DNA from 4 places in the Streptomyces sp. NBC_00986 genome. Region 1 is predicted to be linked to each of the others. Evidence: riboswitches for the same ligand, from Rfam matches in the RefSeq annotation. Region 1 holds a riboswitch; each other region holds the start of a gene.
The links. Region 1 has a riboswitch for cyclic di-AMP ahead of OG504_RS23245 (transglycosylase SLT domain-containing protein). Riboswitches for the same ligand answer to the same signal wherever they lie in the genome.
Positions count from the first base shown of each region.

Region 2: linked by a shared signal. The riboswitch ahead of OG504_RS04575 (NlpC/P60 family protein) and the one ahead of OG504_RS23245 (transglycosylase SLT domain-containing protein) in region 1 are both predicted to bind cyclic di-AMP.
Region 3: linked by a shared signal. The riboswitch ahead of OG504_RS15360 (M23 family metallopeptidase) and the one ahead of OG504_RS23245 (transglycosylase SLT domain-containing protein) in region 1 are both predicted to bind cyclic di-AMP.
Region 4: linked by a shared signal. The riboswitch ahead of OG504_RS28475 (M23 family metallopeptidase) and the one ahead of OG504_RS23245 (transglycosylase SLT domain-containing protein) in region 1 are both predicted to bind cyclic di-AMP.

Region 1 covers NZ_CP108733.1:5,283,548-5,289,316, reverse strand. Annotated here, with positions in the region: gene OG504_RS23265 (carbohydrate ABC transporter permease) at 1-208, shown strand, start outside; gene OG504_RS23260 (carbohydrate ABC transporter permease) at 205-1,086, shown strand; gene OG504_RS23255 (LacI family DNA-binding transcriptional regulator) at 1,261-2,289, shown strand; gene OG504_RS23250 (HAD family hydrolase) at 2,396-3,202, shown strand; gene OG504_RS23245 (transglycosylase SLT domain-containing protein) at 3,338-3,817, opposite strand; cyclic di-AMP (ydaO/yuaA leader) riboswitch at 3,823-4,024, opposite strand; gene OG504_RS23240 (CocE/NonD family hydrolase) at 4,256-5,769, opposite strand, start outside.
Region 2 covers NZ_CP108733.1:1,038,418-1,044,186, forward strand. Annotated here, with positions in the region: gene OG504_RS04570 (DUF1996 domain-containing protein) at 1-774, opposite strand, end outside; cyclic di-AMP (ydaO/yuaA leader) riboswitch at 1,109-1,282, shown strand; gene OG504_RS04575 (NlpC/P60 family protein) at 1,291-2,964, shown strand; gene OG504_RS04580 (hypothetical protein) at 3,162-3,620, shown strand; gene OG504_RS04585 (endonuclease/exonuclease/phosphatase family protein) at 3,622-4,482, opposite strand; gene OG504_RS04590 (GtrA family protein) at 4,640-5,173, shown strand; gene OG504_RS04595 (hypothetical protein) at 5,228-5,769, shown strand, end outside.
Region 3 covers NZ_CP108733.1:3,578,493-3,584,261, reverse strand. Annotated here, with positions in the region: gene OG504_RS15370 (M16 family metallopeptidase) at 1-1,217, shown strand, start outside; gene OG504_RS15365 (M16 family metallopeptidase) at 1,214-2,602, shown strand; cyclic di-AMP (ydaO/yuaA leader) riboswitch at 2,817-2,969, shown strand; gene OG504_RS15360 (M23 family metallopeptidase) at 2,982-3,737, shown strand; gene OG504_RS15355 (GntR family transcriptional regulator) at 3,926-4,630, shown strand; gene OG504_RS15350 (HPr family phosphocarrier protein) at 4,793-5,074, opposite strand; gene OG504_RS15345 (GNAT family N-acetyltransferase) at 5,264-5,769, shown strand, end outside.
Region 4 covers NZ_CP108733.1:6,376,433-6,382,201, forward strand. Annotated here, with positions in the region: gene OG504_RS28460 (alginate lyase family protein) at 1-1,049, shown strand, start outside; tRNA gene OG504_RS28465 (tRNA-Met) at 1,102-1,175, shown strand; gene OG504_RS28470 (PP2C family protein-serine/threonine phosphatase) at 1,297-2,472, shown strand; cyclic di-AMP (ydaO/yuaA leader) riboswitch at 2,706-2,862, shown strand; gene OG504_RS28475 (M23 family metallopeptidase) at 2,874-3,884, shown strand; gene OG504_RS28480 (aldo/keto reductase) at 3,939-4,883, shown strand; gene OG504_RS28485 (PrsW family intramembrane metalloprotease) at 4,896-5,769, opposite strand, start outside.

The DNA.
Region 1 (5,769 bases):
CTTCACCGAGCCCATGGCCCTCAAGCCGCTGACCAACGGCCTCTCCAGTTCCTGGAGTCCGCTGATGGCCATCTACGACTCCGCCTTCCTCAGGTCGGACATCTACGGCGCCTCCGCCACCGCCGTGGTGCTGGCCCTGGCGACCTTCGCGCTCTCCTTCACGCTGCTGCGCGTCTCCGACCGCTACACCCGGGAGGACCGGGCATGACCCCCCTCACCCTCACCGCCACCGACGCCCGCCCGGGCGCCGCGAAGGCGAAGCGCACGGCTTGGGTGCCCACCCTCGTCCTGATCCTCGGCTCGCTGTACTGCCTGATCCCCGTCATCTGGGTGGTCATCGCGGCGAGCAAGGGCCGCGGTGAACTGTTCTCCACGTTCACCTTCGCCCCCGGCACCGGCTTCGTCGACAACTTCAAGGACCTGAGCTCCTACCGGGACGGCATCTTCTGGCAGTGGATGCTCAACTCCCTCTTCTACGCGGGCGGCGGCGCCCTGCTCTCCGCCGCGGTCTCGGCAGCCGGCGGCTACGCACTGGGCCGATTCGCCTTCAGGGGACGGGAGTTCGTCTTCAAGCTGATGCTGGCCGGCGTCCTCGTACCCAGCATCGTGCTGACCGTCCCCCAGTACCTCCTCCTGTCGAAGATGGGCCTGGCCGACTCGTACTGGTCGATGCTGCTGCCGTCGGTCCTCTCTCCCTACGGCGTCTACCTCGTCCGTATCTACGCGGCCGCGTCCGTCCCCAACGAACTCCTCGAAGCCGCTCGCATGGACGGCGCGAGCGAGTGGCGGATCTTCTCGCGGATCGCGGTGCCGATGATGATGCCGGGCCTCATCACGGTGTTCCTGTTCCAGTTCGTCGGCATCTGGAACAACTTCCTGCTGCCGTTCGTGATGCTCGCGGACGACACCAAGTTCCCGATCACACTGGGCCTTTACACCCTGCTCAACCAGGGCGCCTCCCAACCGGCGCTCTACACCCTGGTCATCATGGGCTGCTTCCTCGCGATCCTGCCGCTGATCGCACTGTTCCTGGTGATCCAGCGGTTCTGGTCCCTGGACCTGCTGAGCGGATCGGTCAAGGCGTGAGCGCTCCGCTGGGGGCGCGGTGATGGGCCGATGCTCGTCCGCGGCACCGTCGTGGCTGGTCGCGCCGTTCCCCGCGCCCCTTTGGGGCGCTGCTCACCGCTGCTGACTTCGCACGACCTGCCCAGGAACCGGGCGGCCCCCCACAGCCGACGCCCCCCACCACGAACGAGGAACATGACCACCAGCTCGAACGGACGCCGTAAACCGCCCACCATCCACGACGTGGCCCGGGAGGCAGGGGTCTCCCGGGGGACCGTCTCCCGGTTCCTGAACGGTGGCCACTACGTCTCGCCCGCCGCGCGCACCGCGGTGGAGACGGCGATCAGGAAGACGGGCTACGTCGTCAACCGGCACGCCCGTTCCCTGAGCACCGGACGGTCGGACTCGGTGGCGTTCCTCCTCACCGAGCCGCAGGAGAAGTTCTTCGAGGACCCCAACTTCAATGTCCTGCTGCGGGGTTGCACCGAACACCTGGCCCGCCACGACATCCCACTCCTGCTGATGCTGGCCTCGTCGAAGGACGAACGCCGCCGCCTGACCCGGTACATCACCTCGGGCCACGTGGACGGCGTACTCCTCGTCTCCAACCACAGCGGCGACCCGGTGGCGGCCGAACTCCGGGACGCGGGCATCCCGTTGGTGGCCTGCGGCAAACCGCTCGGCGCCGCCTCCAAATACAGCTACGTCGCCGCCGCCGACCGCGACGGCGCCCAGGAGATGGTCCGCCACCTCATCGCGCGAGGCCGCCGCCGCATCGGCATGGTCACAGGCCCACTCGACGCACCGGGCGGCCCCGACCGCCTGGCCGGCTACCGAGACGTCCTCACGGAGGCAGGCCTGCCCCACGACCCGACCCTCGTAGTGGAGGGCGACTACCGCCGCACGGGAGGCGAGGAAGCGGCGAGGCGCCTCCTGTCCCAGGCCCCCGACATAGACGCGGTCTTCGTAGCCTCGGACCTCATGGCCCTCGGCGTGGTCAACACCCTTCAGCAGTCCGGCCGTTCGGTCCCGGATGACATCGCTGTCGGAGGCTTCGACGACTCGGCGGCGGCCACGTCCATCACCCCGGCCCTGACGACCATGCGACAGCCCTACGACCGCATCAGCGCCGAGATGGTCCGCATGCTGTTGGCCCAGATCGCCGGGGAGGACACGGCGGGCGTGATTCTGCCTACGGAACTGGTGGTACGGGAGTCGGCATAACGGTCGTAATTGTCAAACCAACCGGAACACGGGTCAACGCATGTGAAGGCAGCAGCCGTCCGGTTCGTGTCGAGTCGGTGGGGCGTTCCATCCGTATTCTCTGATCATGGCCGCACCCCTCGCATATGCACTGATCGCCACCGACCTGGACGGGACGCTGCTGCGCGGCGACGACACACTCTCCGACCGGTCCCGCATCGCACTCGCGAGGGTGACGGCGGCCGGCGCCCGGCACCTCGTCGTCACCGGCAGGCCGGCCCCGAGGGTGCGCCCGTTGCTCGAAGACCTCGGCTCCAGAGGGCTCGCGGTGTGCGGACAGGGCGCGCAGTTGTACGACGCCGGCGCGGACCGTCTGCTCTGGTCGGTCACCCTGGACCGGGAGTTGGCGGAGACCGCGCTCGGCAAGATCGAGGCGGAAGTGGGCCAGGTGTACGCGGCGGTGGACCAGGACGGCGTGGACGGCCTGACGCTGATCGAGCCCGGCTACCTGATGCCGCACCCCACGCTCCCCGCGGTACGGGTGGGCAAGCGGGACGACCTCTGGTGCGAACCCATCAGCAAGGTGTTGCTCCGTCACCCCGCCCTGGAGGACGACGAGTTGGCGTCCACGGCGCGCTCGGTGGTCGGTTCCCTGGCCTCGGTCACCATGTCGGGCCCCGGCACCGTCGAACTCCAGCCACTCGGCATCACCAAGGCAACGGGACTGGCTCTCGCCGCCCGCCACTTGGGCCTGACCCCGTCCGAGACCATCGCCTTCGGCGACATGCCGAACGACATCCCGATGTTCGACTGGGCAGCCCACGGCGTCGCGATGGCCAACGCCCACCCCGAACTCAAGGCGGTGGCCGACGAGGTGACGTCGTCGAACGAGGACGACGGCATCGCGCTGGTACTTGAAAGACTCTTCAGCTGAGATTCTGAATGGCCCCGAAGGGGCGCATTCAGGGGCGCGGGGCTGTGTCTATTTGCGGCTCCGCCGCGCGGGCGCGACCAGCCACGACGGCGGTGTCACTCAAAACACAACCAGTCGTGGCTGATCCAGCAGTTTCTAGTAAGCCCCGTACACGTTGTCGATGGAGCCATACACGGCCGCCGCGTAATTGCAGGCGGCGGTGATGTTAGCGACCGGGTCATACGGGTCGTACGAAGTCCCGGCAACGTGATACGCGTTGAACGTCGGGTCGATGACCTGGAGAAGCCCCTTCGACGGCGTACCGGCCGCCGCGTTGGAGTCCCAGTTGTTGATCGCGTACTGGTTCCCGGAAGACTCACGGATCACGTTCCGGTAGATCCCGTTGTACGTACCCGGAATCCCCTTCTGCGCCATGATCGCGAGCGACTCCCGGATCCACCCGTCAAGGGTGTTGGGGTACCCGGCAAGCGTGGTCGAGGCGGCGGTGGTCGACGTGGTGGCCGCGGACGCGGTGGTCGCACCGACGACAGGCAGCGCGAGGATCGCGGCACCGGTGCCGGCGATGACGACACGGCGGACGAGGCGGGCGCGGCGGGACTGAGCGGTTGCAGGCATGACGAGGTTCCTCTCCGTCGCCTGCGAGGTGAGCTGTCGGGTTCGGGCTGGGAGGTGCCCGGCCAAGTCCTTGCGGACGTGACTTAACCCCAAGCCGTTCCGGTCAGAACGACCGGCCCGGCGACTTACCTGGTTCCCCCGCTCCTGCCGTGCGAGAAGTTCGTGACTGGGATGCCGGGCGGCGGCAGGATTCGGCGTTCCGCTCGACAGGCCGGGAAACTATGCGAGAGCACATGTCCGGAACAAGTGGCGGAATCACACCTAACCCCTATTGACCTTGGTCTGAGGCGTATGGGGCACTTGATCCTTTGCGCGAGCCAAGGGTCAACTGTCAAATGCCGTAAGGGAAAACGCGGGCAGACCAGGACACAGGTCACGCACAGAAACGCGTGACCCAACTCACGGGAGGATTAAGAACGGCAAATCGGGCATTCGCCCTCAACTGGCAGTTCTCGGAATCCTTTTCTCCCAAGTGCGGTGGAAGATCGCTTCTCCACCCTCGGTGCAGATCACCTCATTTGAGGTAAGAAAGTCCGTTTCGTCGCAAGTAATCTCCGACCGTGTACGCACGCTCGTGTCCCACCCCAGCTCCGGCCGGTGCAGCCGGATCGACCACTCCGAGAGGGTGCGGGCGGACAGCGGATCCGACTCGTCGATCGTGTACGTCTCCAACGCGTCCTCGGTGAACTCCAGCCCGTCCGGATACACGCGCGTGCCGCCGTACCGGGGGTCCACCTCCAGCCGCCACTCGCCCTTCGCGACGTCCCGTACGACCAGCCTCTCGGGCCGCGGTTCGTCAAGGGTCGCCGGGTAGTTGACCCCGAGCGGCTCGGCTTCCTCGGGTTCGTCGAAACGAATACCCTCGTCCAACTCCTGCTCCCGGACCGGGAGTTCGAGCGCACTCCCCTCCGGGTCCAACGTGAACCCCGCCGCGGACTCCGGCTGCGGCCAGATCCACGGCCAGTACGCCGACGACACCGCGAGCCGGATGCGGTGCCCGGGCGGGAACGCGTGCCCGATGCCGTTCAGCTCGAAGGTCACGTCCTCGGTGGTGCCCGGCGTCCACGGCACCGCCCGGTCCCGCCCGTGCCGCGCCGACAGGTTCAGCACACCCCGGGTGACGAGGGTCGAGGCGCCGTCCGGGGCGACATCGCACAGCCGGGCGATCACCTGCCCGCGCGGCACCTCGCAGGTCAGCCGCAGCCGTACCCTCGGCCGCCCCAGCACCCACGTCTCGGCCGGTACCTCGAACTCGAAGCACGCCGACCGCGCGTCCTCGTCCCGCTGGTCCGGCGGCAGATCGGCGTCGTTCCCGAAAGGGAAGAAACGGCCCGCGTCCACACCGGTGTGCATGGGGGAGCGGACGATCACGGGCGCACCCCGGAGGCCGTACGTCGTCGTCTTCACGTGCGGCGAGGGCCACGCGGGTTCCCCGACCCAACGGCCCGGGAGGGTGTCGTAGACCGTGGCCGGTGGGTGCGAGTCGCTGACGTAGGCCCGTAGGAGCGGGTCGGCCGTGACGCCGGTGTCCTCGCCCTTCAGCCAGTGGTCCCACCAGCGGAGAGTCTCCTGGAGGAAGCCGATCGCGGGGCCCGGCGGCAGGCCGCGGTCCGGGTACTGGTGCGACCAGGGGCCGATCAGGCCGCGTACGCGGTCCGGCGGGAGGTGTTCGACCAGCCGCAACACCGTGTCGCGGTACGGGTCGTGCCAGCCGCCCACCGCGAGGACGGCCGCGCCGATCGCGCCGTAGTCCTCGCAGACGCTGCCGTGCTTCCAGTAGTCGTCGCGGAGCTGGTGGGCGAGCCAGGTGTGGATGAACGGGTCGATCTGTTCGAGGCGCTTGAGCCACATGTCGCGCCAGATCAGGCCCGCGTACTCGGGGTCCGGCGGGCGGGCGACGAAGGCGAGCATGGTGGCCGCCCAGGCGTGCAGGTCGACGGCGAGGGCCGAAC
Region 2 (5,769 bases), 4.2 Mb from region 1:
CGCCAGGTCGTCGTCGCTGGCGAACGCGTTGTTGGACTGGTTGCCGACGTAGTCGTGGAAGTGGTGGGCGCCGTTGGTGACACCGGGGGCGACGATCACGTTGTCCGAGTTGAACAGGCCGTTCTCGTTCACGCCACACGCGGTGACGAACGTGCCGCGGGAGGCGTCGGCCTGGTCCTGCGGGGTGTTCACGTTGGGCTGTACGGAGGTGATGTCCGCGTAGTCCGAGGCGACGGGCCCGTTGGTGACCGGCTGGTCGCCCTGGCCGCCGGCACTCGCGCTCGCGCTCGCACTGGCGCTCTGGTTGTCGCCGTTGCCGTTGCTGCCCTGGTCCCCGTTGTCGTTCGTGGGCGCGATCAGGGTGCAGCCGGCGAGCGCGTCGAGGCCCTCCGGGCGGTCGCCGACACGCGCGATGGCTTCGTCGATCCGGCCGATGGTCGCGGCCCGCTTCTCCTTCAACGGATTCATGATCGCGTTGTCGGCGAAGGAGGCGTCCTGGCGTATGGACTCCGTCGAGTCCTTCAGTTTCTGGTAGGCCTCGGTTATCTGCTGGTCCAGAAGCGCGAGTTGGGCGTCGACCTCGGTCTTCGCCTCGTCCGGGACAGTCGTCAGCTGGGTGCCTACGTCCGGGCAGTCGATCGTCGCGCCGCTCGATGCCGCATCGGGAGACCCTTGTTGGGCAGAGTCACCGCCCCAACCGCCTTCGGACGCCGACGCGTAGACGTTCGCCGCCACCAGTCCTCCGCCGCCCAGCATCAGGGCGACTGCTGCCATCGTCGCGCGTCGTGCGCCCGTGGGGCGTCTGCGCGTGTTGCGTGCCAAGGAAGTTGCTCCTACACGTATCGGTCGGCCCGGATCGTCCCGGCATGGAAATCCCCCGTTCCAATACGGAGCCGGATGCCGGTGTGTTCAACCGTCCCAAAAATTCATAGCGACCTCATATGGATCACCCGACCCGGCGGGCTCAGGGGCCCAGGACACGTTTGGGAGAGGTAAAGGTCACAAAAACGTATCGGACATATCGCGCTTCAACCTTCACACGAGGCACACACGTTGGCTAAGTTGACGCTCAGACCGTACGACCTACTCCGGCGATCAGCGCCGGGCCGCACGGTTTGCGCCGAATCCGGTGTGTCGCTCGCGACAGCCGGAACCGGGGACCCAACCGACTTGGGGTGAATCGGCCCAACTGCCCGCCCGGGCAAGGGTCGTAGGGCAATCCTTCCGTGATCGGCCGCCCGAACCCGACAGCTAACCCGGTAGGCGCGATACGGAAGGAGCACGTCTGCCATGCCGGCAGAACGACGTACGCGCACCGGAGGCAGTGGCCCCACCGTGGACGACCGACCCAGCCGTGACGAAGTGCAGCGGCGGATCAACTCCCTTTACGACAGGGCCGAGACGGCCACCGGAAACTACAACGCCACGCGCAAGATGTCCGGGGGACCGCGCCAGCGTGTCGAACCCCGTCCCAGCGCGTCGCGTCCTTCCGACCCCGCCCAAGATGCCGTCACTCGGCAGTTGTTCGACCGCGCTCGCGCCCAACTGGGCCCGACCGTACCGGCGAAACTGCCGCCCGGCAGGACCCCCGCCCGCTCGGCGGCACCCCGGCCCGAGCGGTCCGAGCGACGCCCCGAGCCCGAAGGCGGCGGCCGCGCACTCGAGGCGCAGCCCAGCCGTGCCGTGGCCGAACTGACCGCGGGGACCGGCACACCGGAGCCCGCTACCCCTCAACTCACCGTTCCTGTCGCGGAGTTGACGGCAGGACCGATCGCCGCGCTGTCGCCCGTCACACCCCAGATGCCTCAGATCGCCGCGCCGCAGGCACCCCAGATGCCGTACATGCAGCAGATGGCCCAGATGCCGCAGGCGACCGTCCTCGACCTGCCGCCCGTGCCCGCCATCGAGGTGCCGCCAACGCCCGTCGTCGAGGCACAGCAGTTCGCCGTCGCGGCCGCCCCGGCACCGGTCTTCGACCCGCTCACCGCGGACCTCGAACTGCTCCCGTACATCGCGGCGCCGCGCACCGAGTCCGCCCCGGCCGGTGCCACCTGGCCGCCGCCCGCGGAGACCAACTGGCCCACCCCGGACACGACTTGGGCGACCGGGTCGATGCCCATGGTTCCCGAACAGCAGATGTGGTCGACCGGTCAGATGCCCGCCGTGGCCGAGCAACGCGCCTGGTCCACGGGGCAGATGCCCGTCGTGCCGCAGCAACAGGCTTGGTCGACGGGCCAGATGCCGATCGTGGCCGAGCAACAGCCGTGGGCCACCGGTCAGATGCCGATCGTGGCCGAGCAGCAGGCCTGGTCGACCGGCCAGATGCCCGTCGTCCCCGAACAACAGGCCTGGTCCACTGGTCAGATGCCCGCGGTGACCGAGCAGCGGACCTCCTACCCCACGCCGGAACCGGACTGGCGCCCGCCGCAACAGGAGTGGCAGCCGACCCCGCCCGCCGCCGAGGTCTCCTTCGCCGCGGCCCCGGCCATCGCTGCCGAGTTCACCCTGCCCACGGCTCCGACGATGGCCCCGGAGATCATTCTCCCCCCAGCCCCGACCATCAGCCCGGCGGCCGTACCCGCCGCGCTGCAGGACCCCGGCACGCTCAGCAAGACCAGCACCGCGCTCGCCTTCGCCCGCGCACAGATCGGCAGGCCGTGCCTGTGGGGCGCGGCTGGACCGGACGCGTACGACTGCTCCAGCCTCACCCAGGCCGCCTGGAAGGCCGCAGGCGTCCTCCTCCCGCGCACCGCCCAGGAACAGTCCGGCGCCGGCGCCCTCGTCCCGCTCACGGACATCCGCCCCGGCGACCTGATCTTCTTCTACGACAGCATCGACCACGTCGGCCTCTACACCGGCAACGGCCTGATGATCCACGCGCCGAGCCCGGGCACGCCGATACGCGAGGAGTCGATCTTCCACGCCGGTGCCGCCGCCATCCGGGGCGCCGTACGGCCCGCCTGATCCGATCGGGGCCGGGCATTTCCCGGCCCTGACCGCACACCCCGCGACAGTCCCGGCCAACCGCGTCGTGGACCCGTACGAGTGGTGCATCCTGGGACACGGTCGTAGCGTCGACAGAGACACGACGACCGTGCCCCGGCAGGCGGGCCCACCGCTGGTGCGGGGCGACGAGGACGAACAGGCGGCCGGGAGCGGACATGTACAAACACACCATGGTCGGAATCGTCACGCTCTGTGCCGCGGCCCTGCTCGGGCCGGCCGTCGCCACCTCGTCGGCGGCCCCGGCCACGGTCCCGGCGACCGCCCACCGACAGCTCCAGGACCCGGTACTGGTCGACTGCCTGTGGCACCCCGAGGTGCGTCCCACCGACTTCATGCTCGCCTGCGGCGACGGCAACAGCCGCCTCACGTCGCTGCGTTGGACGTCCTGGAACGGCAACTCCGCGACGGCCACGGGCGTCAACTGGGTGAACGACTGCAACCCCTATTGCGCGGTGGGCAAGTTCCACTCGTTCCCGGTCACCGTCCGGCTCGACGACGCGCAGACGTGGAAGCGGCACCCGCAGGCGCGGCAGTACACCGAGATCACCCTGACGTACCCCGGCGCGAGGCCGGACAAGTTCCAGCACACGGTGACCTACCCCCTCTGGAACTGACTCAGAGCGCCAGCTCCACCACCAGCGGCCGGTGATCCGAGATCGCCGTCCTCGGCACGCACACCTCCCCTACGGCGTCCGCGCCGAGCCCCGTCGCCATGACGTGATCGAGCTGCACGAGCGGCCGGTGCGAAGGAAAGGTCGCCTGCCGGGCAGAGCGCTGCCAGCGCCGCCTCCCCATCCCGTCGAGGGTGATCCGGGGCAGCGCGCCGAAGAGGTTGAAGTCGCCCATCAACACCCGGGGTTGGGGCAGATCGGCGATCCAGCGACGCACGGTGCGCAGTTGCCCGATGTTCCATCCCGGCACGAACGAGAGATGGACGGCCACGACGGTGAACGGGCCGTGCGGTCCTTCCAGTACGGCGGCAAGGGCGGCCCGGGGCTGATCCCGGGCCAGCACCGGAACGGCCCGCCCGGCCACCCGCAGCGGCATGCCGAAGGGCGCCGCCGGGAGCCGTAGGGCCCGCCACTCGTGGACCGGGAGCCGGGACAGCAATGCGAGCCCGTGCGAAGGGACTTCGGGCCGCTGAGCCCCCGGGCCGTAGACGCGCATCCCGGGCACGGTCGGGTCGGGGACCCAGCCCCGGCCCGGCACGGAGCGGCAGTGCAGCGCGGTCGCGTATCGCCAGTCGCGTGCGCCCATCGCGTCGGCGGCTACGGCCGCCTGATCGACACCGCCCGAGCGTTCCTGGAGACAGTCGATCTCCTGGAGTGCCACCACGTCGGCGTCCAGGGAGGCGACGGCTTCGGCGAGGGGTGCCGAGAGGTCGCCGGGGGCAACGGGGTTCGGCCGGCCGTCCGGCTGGATCTGCCGACCGTGCAGCACGTTGAACGTCGCGCATCTCACCAGTAACTCACCCATGATCAGGCCGCATTGTACGTAGTTCGCCTGTGGATCGGGCTCCCCTCCGTGAAAATGTACTTGCGTAACTCAATCAATCCGCTATAGTTGAGTAAGTCAAGCAAACTTACGCGGCCGCATCGCAGAGGCGCAGCGTACGGAGCGGATGGAGACCGCCATGGACGACGCGCCCCGGACCCCGGCCGCTCCAGGTCCGCTCGCCTCCTTCGCCCGGTTCGTGGCGCTGGGCGGCGGTGTCGGGCTCCTCTCCAGCGGCGCCGTGGCCCTGCTGGCCGAGCGGCTGCCCTGGGCCCTGGCGAACGCGCTGATCACCGTCGTCTCCACTCTCCTGTGCACGGAGCTCCACGCCCGTTTCACCTTCGGCTCGGGCCGGCACGCCGGATGGCTCCGGCACTGGCAGTCGGCGGGCTCGGCCGCGGCGGCCTACGGGGTGACCTGCGCCGCGATGTTCGCCCTGCACCTGGTGCAGTCGTCGCCGGGGATGCTGACCGAGCAGATCGTCTACCTCGGCGCGTCCGGGCTTGCGGGCCTTGCCCGGTTCCTGCTGCTGCGGCTGTACGTCTTCGCCGGCGGTCGGGACCGGACCGCGACGGTCGAGTCGCGGCAACTCCAGCGCCTTCAGGGCATGTTGACGGCTCCGGTCACCGTAGGAGCCTCGCAGCAGCGGCAGTTCTCGCTCGCCTCCCCCTGACGCCACCCAATGATCAGTTACGCTGACCGTTTCCAATTCACGGGCGGCGGGGGCATGTTCACCAAGCGATTGATTGCGGGCGGACTGACAGCACTTCTGATCGGAGCGCTCAGCGCATGCGGCGGCGGGAGCGGAAGCGACAACACCACGCGATCCGCGTCCGGCGAGGGCCAGAGCAGTTCGAGCACCACCGCGCCGAAGGCCCAGCCCTCCCCCGACACCGTGACCGGGCTTCGTGACTCGGTCCGTCACCTCGCCAGGCAGACGGCGAAGGGCACGCGGCCGCACACCGTCACCCAGTGCGCGTCCGCCTCCAAGAAGGTCCGGCACACGTCCAGTTCGGGATCGGGTTCCAAGAAGAAGACCCGCACCTGGTACACCACGGAGCAGTACCGGAAGTGCTCGAAGGTGCGCAGCGGCACCGAGACGTACACCCGGATCGTCCGCCAGGAACGGTGGTGCGTGAGCCTCGACGACGTCGGCGGCGACACCGGCAAGGACGACGTCTGGTACCAGGTCACGCGCGCCGCCTACGACGAGGCGCGCATCGCGGACGAGCACGCGCGCGTGGAGCTGACTCCGACCGGTTCGGGCTG
Region 3 (5,769 bases), 1.7 Mb from region 1:
ACGTCGGCTCCCGCCACGAGGTCAAGGGACGTACCGGCCTGGCTCACCTCTTCGAGCACCTGATGTTCCAGGGCTCCGGACAGGTGAAGGGCAACGGACACTTCGAACTGGTGCAGGGCGCGGGCGGTTCGCTCAACGGCACCACCAGCTTCGAGCGCACGAACTACTTCGAGACCATGCCCACCCACCAGTTGGAGCTCGCGCTCTGGCTGGAGGCCGACCGCATGGGCTCCTTGCTGGCCGCCCTGGACGAGGAGTCCATGGAGAACCAGCGGGACGTCGTCAAGAACGAACGCCGCCAGCGCTACGACAACGTGCCCTACGGGACAGCGTTCGAGAAGCTGACCGCCCTCGCCTACCCGGAGGGCCACCCCTACCACCACACGCCCATCGGCTCGATGGCGGACCTGGACGCGGCCACCCTGGAGGACGCGCGCGCGTTCTTCCGCACCTACTACGCGCCCAACAACGCGGTCCTGTCCGTGGTCGGCGACATCGACCCCGAGCAGACGCTCGCCTGGATCGAGAAGTACTTCGGGTCCATCGCGTCGCACGACGGCAAGCCGGCACCTCGTGACGGCGCGCTGCCCGACACGATGGGCGGGGAGCTGCGCGAGGTCGTCGTCGAGGAGGTCCCGGCCCGCGCCCTGATGTGCGCCTACCGGCTCCCGGAGGACGGCACGCGCGCGTCCGACGCGGCCGACCTCGCCCTCACCATCCTCGGCGGCGGCGAGTCCTCACTCCTCTACAACCGCCTTGTACGGCGCGACCGTACGGCGGTCGCGGCCGGCTTCGGCCTGCTGCGGCTCGCCGGAGCGCCCTCCCTGGGGTGGCTGGACGTCAAGACATCCGGTGACGTCGAGGTGCCGGTCATCGAGGCCGCCATCGACGAGGAGCTCGCCCGGTTCGCCGAGGAGGGCCCCACGGCCGAGGAAATGGAGCGCGCCCAGGCCCAGTTGGAGCGCGAGTGGCTCGACCGGCTGGGCACGGTCGCGGGCCGCGCCGACGAACTGTGCCGTTACGCCGTCCTGTTCGGCGACCCGCAGCTCGCCCTGACCGCCGTACAGCGCGTCCTGGACGTGACGGCGGAGGAGGTGCAGGAGGTCGCCAAGGCCCGCCTGCGCCCCGACAACCGCGCGGTGCTCGTCTACGAGCCCGTCGCGGACGAGGATGACGAAGCAGAGGCCGGCGACGAGAACGAGGAGGCGGCCAAGTGACCGAGCTCGCCACGATGGAATTCCACCCGCAGCCCCAGGCCGGCGAGGCCAGGCCGTGGGCCTTCCCGGCGCCGGAGCGCGGGACGCTCGGCAACGGCCTGACCGTGCTGCGCTGCCACCGCCCCGGCCAGCAGGTCGTCGCCGTCGAGGTGCTCCTGGACGCGCCCCTGGACGCCGAACCGGCCGGCCTGGACGGTGTCGCCACGATCACCGCGCGGGCCTTCTCCGAGGGCACCGACAAGCACTCCGCCGAGGAGTTCGCCGCCGAGCTGGAGCGCTCCGGCGCCACCCTCGACGCGCACGCCGACCACCCCGGGCTGCGCCTGAGCCTGGAGGTCCCGGCCTCGCGCCTGGCCAAGGGCCTCGGTCTGCTGTCGGACGCGCTCAGGGCACCCGCGTTCGCGGACAGCGAGGTCGAGCGGCTGGTCCGCAACCGCCTCGACGAGATCCCGCACGAGACGGCCAACCCGTCCCGCCGCGCAGCCAAGGAGCTCTCCAAGGAGCTGTTCCCGGCGACCTCGCGCATGTCGCGCCCGCGCCAGGGCACCGAGGAGACCGTCCAGAAGATCGACTCCGGGGCCGTACGCGCCTTCTACGACCGGCACGTCCGTCCCGCGACGGCCACCGTCGTGGTCGTCGGCGACCTCACCGGCATCGACCTGGACGCGCTCCTGGCCGAGACCCTGGGTTCGTGGACGGGTTCCACCGCGCAGCCGCGTCCCGTGCCGCCGGTGACCGCCGACGACACCGGGCGCGTCGTGATCGTGCACCGGCCCGGCGCCGTCCAGACGCAGCTGCTCATCGGCCGCGTCGGATCCGACCGGCACGACCGCGTGTGGCCCGCGCAGGTGCTCGGCACGTACTGCCTCGGCGGCACCCTCACCTCCCGCCTGGACCGTGTCCTGCGCGAGGAGAAGGGCTACACCTACGGTGTGCGGGCGTTCGGCCAGGTGCTGCGTTCGGCACCCGACGGCACGGGCGCCTCGATGCTCGCCATCAGCGGCTCCGTGGACACCCCGAACACCGGTCCCGCGCTGGACGACCTGTGGACGGTGCTCCGCAAGCTCGCCGAGGGCGGACTCACCGACGCCGAGCGGGACATCGCCGTACAGAACCTCGTCGGGGTGGCGCCGCTCAAGTACGAGACCGCCGCGGCCGTCGCGAGCACGCTGGCCGACCAGGTCGAGCAGCACCTGCCCGACGACTACCAGGCGACGCTGTACCAGCAGCTCGCCGCGACCGGCACCGTGGAGGCCACCGCGGCGGTCGTGAACGCCTTCCCGGTGGACCGTCTGGTGACGATCCTGGTCGGCGACGCGGAGCAGATCAAGGAGCCCGTCGAGGCGCTCGGCATCGGCGAAGTGACCGTCGTCGCGGCCGAGTAGACGACCCGTAGCGAGCCGACGAGCGGCACGCGCGCGTGGGGGCCCTGGTGACTGAAGCGTCACCAGGGCCCCCTAATGTCCGAATTGGGGGAGAGGTTGCCCGTCTGCCCTGTGGCATGTGCAACAAAACCCGTGATCCGTTTGGGGATTGAAAGTCGTCCCCCTTAGCGTCGGTCCGGCTGTCCGTCAGGCACCGCGCCGCACTCGCGGCACCGGACAGTCATCGCCGAGTCCCCGTACGGCGCGAGCCAGGGGAGCCGGGGACCCACGTCCCTGGGGTGAATCGGACGCCCGTCGAGGGGGTCCGTAGGAGACCTTCCTGCTCCGAACCCGTCAGCTAACCCGGTAGGCGAGAAGGAAGGAAAGGACCAGCCACTCCATGGCGTTCACCCGCGCCACCGGGAAGCACCGTCGCCCGAGCCGGACCCACCGCACCACCGTTCGTGTCGCGAGTGTCGCGGCCCTCACCACCACCGGCGTCGTAGGCACCCTGGCCGCCGCCCCGGCGTTCGCCGCGGAGCCCGCCCCTGAACAGACCGGCCTCACCCCCGTCATCGCCATGGGCGACGCCGTCGCCGAGAAGATCGACGCCCAGGCCGCCGCCCAGCAGCAGGCCGCGGACGAAACGCTGGCCAAGGAGGTCGCCCGCGCCAAGGCCGCCGCACTGGCCAAGGCGGAGCGCGAGGCCGAGGTGCGCGCCGCCCGCGCCGCCGAGCGCAAGAGGCTCAACACCTTCGTCGCGCCGGTCACCGGCTCGTACGTCTCCACCGGCTACAAGACCGGCGGTTCCCTCTGGTCCTCCGGTGCCCACACCGGCATCGACTTCCACGCCTCGACCGGCACCTCCGTGCACGCGGTCGGCTCCGGCACCGTCGTCGAGGCCGGCTGGGGCGGCTCGTACGGCAATCAAGTGGTGATCAAGATGGCCGACGGCATGTACACCATGTACGGGCACCTGTCGTCCATCGGTGTCTCCGTCGGCCAGACGGTCACTCCTGGCGAGCAGATCGGCCTCTCCGGGGCGACCGGCAACGTCACCGGACCGCACCTCCACTTCGAGGCCCGCACGACCGCCGAGTACGGCTCGGACGTCGACCCTGTCGCGTACCTCCGCAAGCACGGTGTGAACGTCTGACGACGTAGCGCCGCACTTCCCGAAGCCCTGGCCCGCCCGGCCGGGGCTTTCGGCGTTTCCGGAGCCCTCCTGTCCAAAAAATATCCATGGATTCCGGCCCGCCATCGGAAATTCCCGCTCATTGCAATAGAGTCACGGAACACACGTCAATCGTCGACGTTTCACGGGGATTAAGGCGGAGGTCGGACATGCGTATTCCGGCGCACTCGGTATGCACGGCGATCCGGGACGACATCGTCGCCGGTGTCTACGAGCGCGGCAGCCGGCTCACGGAGGAACTCCTCGCGCGCCGGTACGGGGTCTCGCGCGTCCCCGTCCGGGAGGCTCTGCGCACGCTGGAGGCCGAGGGGTTCGTGGTGACCCGGCGGCACGCGGGCGCGTGCGTCGCGGAACCGACCGAGCAGGAGGCCGCCGACCTGCTGGAGATGCGGATGCTGCTGGAGCCGCTCGGCGCCTCGCGGGCCGCCCAGCGCCGCACCGAGGCCCACCTCAAGGTGCTGCGCGGCCTCGTCAGACTGGGCCAGGAGCGCGCCAGGCGCGGCAACAGCGAGGATCTGCGCTCCCTGGGCAGCTGGTTCCACGAGACGCTGGCGCAGGCCTCCGGGAGCCCCGCGCTGACCTCGATGCTGACTCAGCTGCGGCACAAGATCGCCTGGATGTACGCGGTGGACGCACCGGCCAACCCCGTCGAGTCCTGGGCCGAACACGGGGCCATCGTGGACGCCGTGGCCCGCGGGGACAGCGAGCGCGCCCGGGCGATCACCGCCCTGCACACCGAGCGCGCGGGCACCGCGCACCGGCTGCGCTTTCCCGGCGGGGCGAACGGCGCGAACGGCACGGACCGTGTGAGGACTTCGCAACCTCCCGTAAACATGTCGGGTCTGCGGCATTAACACGGGCGCCGTATACAAAGAGAAGCTAATTCGCGGGGGATTATTTATGCTGCCCGCAAGTGGAATTGCGAAGGGCTCGCCCGGTAATTCGGACGAGCCCTTCGAGGTTGTGGTGCATCGGTTTTTGGGCGAAAAGCACCGCAACCCTCAATTGGGTGGTGCTCAGACAGTCTCGGGGAGTTCCTCAAGACCTTCCGCGACCAGCTTCGCCAGCCGGTCGAGGGCCGCGTCCGCGCCCTCGGCGTCCGACGCGAGGACGATCTCCTCGCCGCCCTGGGCGCCCAGGCCCAGGACCGCGAGCATGGAGGCCGCGTTGACGGGGTTGCCGTCGGCCTTGGCGATCGTCACGGGGATACCCGCGGCCGTGGTGGCCCGGACGAAGATGGAGGCGGGGCGGGCGTGAAGGCCCTCCGCCCAGCCGACGTTGACGCGGCGCTCAGCCATGTGATGCTGCCCTTCAGAGTCTCAGGGTTGTCTAGACCAGTTTCCCACACGTGAAGCGAGCCCGGACCGGTCCTGCGAACCGTCCGGAACGAGTGGTCGGACCGCGGCCTCGGCCCGACTTCCCGTGCTCTGTTGTTGCCCACAGACTGCCTCGCGCCGTTGTCGGACGCGAGCCGTACGCTGGGCCCCATGCAGACCTCGTCGGACCGGCACGAGTACCCCGCCCACTGGGAAGCCGACGTGGTGCTGCGCGACGGGGGTACCGCGCGCATCAGGCCCATCACCGTCGACGACGCCGATCGCCTGGTCAGCTTCTACGAGCAGGTCTCCGACGAGTCGAAGTACTACCGCTTCTTCGCGCCGTATCCGCGCCTGTCCGCCAAGGATGTCCACCGCTTCACGCACCACGACTTTGTGGACCGGGTGGGACTCGCGGCCACCGTCGGCGGCGAGTTCATCGCCACCGTACGCTATGACCGCATTAGTGCCGACGGGCGTGCCGCCTCCGCCCCGGCGGACGAGGCCGAGGTCGCCTTCCTGGTGCAGGACGCCCACCAGGGGAGGGGCGTCGCCTCCGCCCTCCTGGAGCACATCGCGGCCGTCGCCCGCGAGCGCGGCATCCGTCGCTTCGCCGCCGAGGTGCTGCCCGCCAACAACAAGATGATCAAGGTGTTCACGGACGCCGGCTACACCCA
Region 4 (5,769 bases), 1.1 Mb from region 1:
CCGTACGCAAGAACGTGGCCGCAGGCAAGCAGCCCTGGCTGAAGGCGTACTTCGGGATGCGGGACAGCAAGTACGGGTCGTACAAGTACACGGCGAAGCCGGTCGCGGACGTCGACTGCCCCTGGAACGGAAAGGCCGCGCACGGCTGTGTCGAGGAGCGCGAGGACGCGATCGCGGCGTACACGCAGGCCCTGCTGTTCAGCATCACCGGGAAGCAGCATCACGCGCTGAAGGCGCGGGAGATCATGGACGACTGGTCGGCGAAGATGAAGGAGCACACCTCAGACGACGCCGGGCTGCAGACCGCGTGGGCCGGTTCGACCTGGGCGCGGGCGGCGGAGATCGTGCGGTACGCGCCCGGCGCGGGCTGGCCGGCGGACCGGGTCAAGCGCTTCGGGACCATGCTGCGTACGGCCTACGAGCCGGAGGTCACCAAGGACCTGCCGGACTACAACGGCAACTGGGACCTCGCGATGACGGACGCGGCGATCGGCATCGCCGTCTTCCTCGACGACCACAAGGCGTTCGACGCCGCCGTGAAACGTTTCCAGGACCGCGTGCCCGCCTACTTCTACCTCGCCAAGGACGGCAAGGTGCCGCTCACCCCGGTGGGCTCCAAGCTCACCACCCCGCAGAAGCTGACGACGTACTGGTTCAAGCAGACGACGTTCAAGGACGGCGTCGCCCAGGAGACCTGCCGCAACTTCAAGCACGTCGGGTACTCGCTGGCCGCGACCGCGCACATCGCCGAGACCGCCTGGCACCAGGGCGTCGACCTCTACGACGGGGTCAAGGACCGGCTCAAGGCGGCCCTGGAGTTCCACGCCCGCTACCAGCTCGGCGAGCCCGCACCCGCCTGGCTGTGCGGCGGCAAGGTCGACCGGAACATGGGCCCCGACCTGGAGGTCGCCGTCAACCACCTGGAGGGCCGGCTCGGCGTGAAGGTGCCCGCCGCGCACAAGCTCGCCGAGTCCACCCGGCCGGCCGGCAGCGACGACCTCTTCGTCTCCTGGGAGACCCTCACGCACGCCGGGAACACCGCCGACTGAAACCTGTGTGACATCGGACCCCGCGGATGGCGTATAGTTGCAATCACAACGGCGCGGGGTGGAGCAGCTCGGTAGCTCGCTGGGCTCATAACCCAGAGGTCGCAGGTTCAAATCCTGTCCCCGCTACTAAGGCCAAGGGCCGGAATCCAGAAATGGATTCCGGCCCTTGGTGTTTCTCCCCCTCTCTTGTTTCCTCGATCGGCCCACACCGCTCGCCGCCCTCCCCCCACCAGGAAAAACTGGACGCGTGGAGGAGGGTCCGTATGTGCGAGCCGGCGGGCGCCTGCCCGGCGATCCCGTGCCCGACCCCGGCCTCGGCGACAGCCCGGCCCCCCACCCCGAGGGCGAGGGCCGGCGGATCTCGTCCGCCCGCGCCGTCGTCCGCCGTCTCCCCGTCCTGCTGCTGATCGCCGCCGCGCTCTACGACTACCTCACCCCGTCCGACTTCACGGCGGCCCCGCTCTTCACCGCCGCCCCACTGGTCGCCGCCCCGCTCTACTCCCGGCGCGGCACCGTCCTCACCGGGCTGGCGGCCGTCGCCGTGGTGCTCGTGATCCACGTCAGGCTCGGCATCGTCTTCGACATCGACGCGGTCACCGAGGTGGTCACCGTGGCGACGGTCGCCGTCCTCGCCGTCCTCATCAACCTCCTCGTCCGCCGCAGCAGCGAACAGCTCGCCTCCGCGCGCGAGATCGCCGAGGCCGCCCAGCGGGCCGTACTGCCCGAACCGGCCGAGCGGATCGGCGGGTTCGAGATCGCGGCACGGTATGAGGCGGCGCAGGAGGGCGCGTTCATCGGGGGCGACCTGTACGCGGTGCAGGACACCCCGCACGGCGTACGGCTGGTCGTCGGTGACGTGCGCGGCAAGGGCATGGGCGCGGTCGCCGCCGTCGCCGTGGTCATCGGGGCGTTTCGGGAGGCCGCCGAGCAGGAGGCCACCCTGGAGGCGGTCGCGCAGCGGCTGGAGCGGGCGCTGGCGCGCGAGGGCACCCGGCGTGACGGGCTCGACGCGTTCGAGGGGTTCACCACGGCCGTCCTCGCCGAACTCCCGCACGGCGACGGCGTCGTACGGATCGTCGACCGGGGACACCCGCCGCCGCTGCTCCTGCTCGAGGACGGCACTGTACGCACGTTGCAGGTCCAGGAGCCCGCACTGCCTCTGGGAATGGGCGAGTTGGGGGTCTGGCCCGACCGCGCCGAGGAGTTCGCGTTCCCGGGCGGGGCCACTCTCCTCGTCCACACCGACGGGCTGTCCGAGGCGCGTGACGCCCGCGGTGTCTTCTACGACCCCGGGGCGCGGCTGGCCGGCCGGACCTTCCGCACCCCCGAGGCGCTGCTCGGCATCCTCGCCAAGGAGGTGCGCCGGTACTCCGGGGGCTGGATGACGGACGACATGGCGATGATCGCCGTACGCCATCCATGACCGTTATTACGGGGGGTGACTGCGTGAGCGCCCTCCGCATAACAACTGACATGCCGTCAATACCTGTGGGAATTCTGAGACTTGGCCAACTCGCCCGTTTTTCGCCGGTGGTGGGCCCTTCGTCCAGCAAGGAAAGGTTAATGATCAAGCCGAACAGCTTGGAAACGGGCGCCCGTGTCTATTAACGTTCGATAACGCAGCGCGGTCGTCCCAGCCGTCACTAGAGATGGCTCCGTGCGCACGCGCCGAATCCTGAAAGGGAACCGGGGAACCACCACTTGGGGTGAATCGCTCGTCGACTGCCGTGGAAACACGGCCGGTTTACGCGCGTAGGAGACCTTCCTGCTCCGAACCCGTCAGCTAACCCGGTAGGCGAGAAGGAAGGAAAGGAGCACGCCCACGTGGCGTCCAACCAGGCTGCCCCTGAAGCCCCTGTCGTCTACGGCGGTTACCGCCCCGACGAGGGCCCCTGGGAGGAGTGGAATCCCAGTGCGGAGTCCGTTGCTCCCAACCGCGGCAAGCACCGTGTCGCCAAGCAGCGTGGTGGCGGGGGATTCGCCCGCAGCTCCACCGTCCTGGGCGTCGGTGTCATAGCCGCCGTCAGTGCGGGCGGCATGGCCAGCGCCAACACCGGCAAGCCGCCGGTATCGATCTCCATACCCGACCTGCCCTCCGTGGGCCATCTGCTGGACGACTCGTCCAGTAGTACCCCCAAGGGTTCGGCGACCGCCCTCAGTAGTGTCGGCGTCTCCACCACCGAGACCGCCAAGGGCGCCTCGGACGCCGGTGAGCTGCTGCGCAACCGGATCATGGCGCAGGCCGAGTCGCAGCAGGTACAGGTCGACGGCAAGTCGAAGGCCGCCGTGGAGGCCGCCGTCGCCAAGCAGGTCGACGACGCCGCCGCGAAGGCCGAGAAGGACGCCGCGAAGAAGGCCGCCGACGCGAAGAAGGCCGCGGAGGCCGCCGCCCAGAAGAAGGCCGAGGCCGCGAAGCTCGCCGCGCTGGCCAAGCAGTACACGCTGCCGGTCGGCTCGTACACGATCACCGGCACCTTCGGCCAGGCCGGCTCGATGTGGTCCTCCGGGTATCACACGGGCCTCGACTTCGCCGCGCCCACCGGCACGCTGATCAAGGCGATCCACAGCGGCACGGTCACCGAGGCGGGCTGGGCCGGGTCGTACGGGTACCGCACGATCCTCACCCTCGACGACGGCACCGAGCTGTGGTTCTGCCATCAGTCCTCGATCAACGTGAGCGTCGGGCAGAAGGTCTCCACCGGCGAGGTCATCGGCCGGGTGGGCGCGACCGGCAACGTGACCGGGCCGCACCTCCACCTGGAGGTGCACATCAACGGCGCCGCCACCGCGAGCGACCCGGCGCCCTGGCTGCGCAGCAAGGGCCTCAACCCCTGATCTCTCCCTGATCGTCTGGAATATCCCGTTCCGGTCCGGCTGTTGACGAGAAGCATGACTTCTCTTCGCAAGCTGGGCCGGTCCGATCTCGAGGTCTTCCCGCTCTCCCTGGGCGGCAACGTCTTCGGCTGGACCGCAGACGAGGCGGCCTCCTTCGCCGTCCTCGACGCGTACGCGGCCGCGGGCGGCAACTTCGTCGACACCGCCGACTCGTACTCGGCGTTCGCGCCGGGCAACCACGGCGGCGAGTCCGAGACCATCATCGGCAAGTGGGTCAAGGCCCGCGGCAACCGCTCCGACGTCGTCATCGCCACCAAGGTCAGCCAGCACCCCGACTTCCCCGGCCTGAGCGCCGCCAACATCAGGGCCGCCGCCGACGCCTCCCTGCGCCGCCTGGACACCGACCACATCGACCTCTACTACACCCACTTCGACAAGGTCGAGGTGCCGGTCGAGGAGATCATCGGCGCGCTGGACGAGCTGGTGAGGGCGGGCAAGGTGCGGCACATCGCCGCGTCCAACATCACCCCGGAGCGGCTCCGGGCCTCCCTCGACTTCTCCGAGCGCGAGGGCCTGGCGCGCTATGTCGCCCTCCAGCCCCACTACAACCTGGTCTCGCGCGACACCTACGAGGGTGAGCTGAGCGCGCTCGCCGCGCAGGAGGGCCTGGCCGCGGTCCCGTACTTCGCGCTGGCCGCCGGCTTCCTCACCGGCAAGTACCGCCCCGGTACGACGGTCGACAGCCCGCGGGCCAAGGGCGCCGAGAAGCACCTGACCACCGAGCGCGGCCAGAAGGTGCTGACGGCCCTGGACGAGGTCGCCCAGGCCCACGACGCCCCGGTCGCCACGGTGGCCCTCGCCTGGCTCGCCGCCCAGCCCACGGTCGCGGCCCCGATCGCGTCGGCCCGGTCGCTGGAGCAACTCCCCGCGCTGCTGGGCGTGGCCGAACTGGAGCTGACGGACGCGGAGATCGCCCGCCTCACGCAGGCGTCGGCGTAGATGTCCTTGGAGCTATGACCGGTACGGGTTGTACAGGGGAGTCCCGTACGACCCGTACACCGGCGGCCACGGCGGCACCACCACCGGTACCGGCGTCGCCGTGCGCCGCGCCGCGTAGTCCAGCGCGGGCCGCGCCACCTCCCGGCGCAGCCACAGCTCGTGCAGCAACTCCCTTTCCCGTACGACGAAGTCGGCGCCGGCGCGGCCCCGCCCCGCCCGGTGCCGCAGGAACGCCAGGGAGGTCGCGTACGCCTCGTACTGGGCGACCGAGCGGGCCGCCTGTCTGCCGAGGTGGTGGCGGGCGTACTCGCGGGCCAGGCGCCGGGCCTTCATCGAGCCGAGTACGAACGGTTCGGCCGGGATCAGCCAGCCCGCGTAGACGTAGGCCGGCAACTCCTCGCGCACACTGCGCAGTTCGCGTTGCCGGGTCCAGACCGCGAGCCAGGTCAGCAGGCCGAACGCGGGGACCATGAAGACGCCGTAGACCTCGAAGAAGCCGTACTGGCCGAAGGTCGAGGAGCCGTTCCAGATCGCGTGCATGCCCATCGCGAGGAGCAGGCCGGTCAGCGGGACCAGGACGCGGCGGATGTGCTGCCGGTCGGGGGAGAGCGCGGCGATGCCGAAGCCGATGCCGGTGAGGACGGTGAACAGGGGGTGCGCGAAGGGGGACATGACGATGCGCACGAAGAAGGTCGCCGCGGTGACGGAGGTGAAGCCGCGGTCGCCGGTGAGCTGGTCGGTGCCGAAGGCGGTGCCGAGGTAGAGGATGTTCTCGGTGAACGCGAAGCCGGTGGCGGTGACCCCGGCTATCACCACCCCGTCGACGATCCCGGTGAAGTCCCGTCTGCGGAACAGGAACACGAGCAGGACGGCCGCCGCCTTCGCC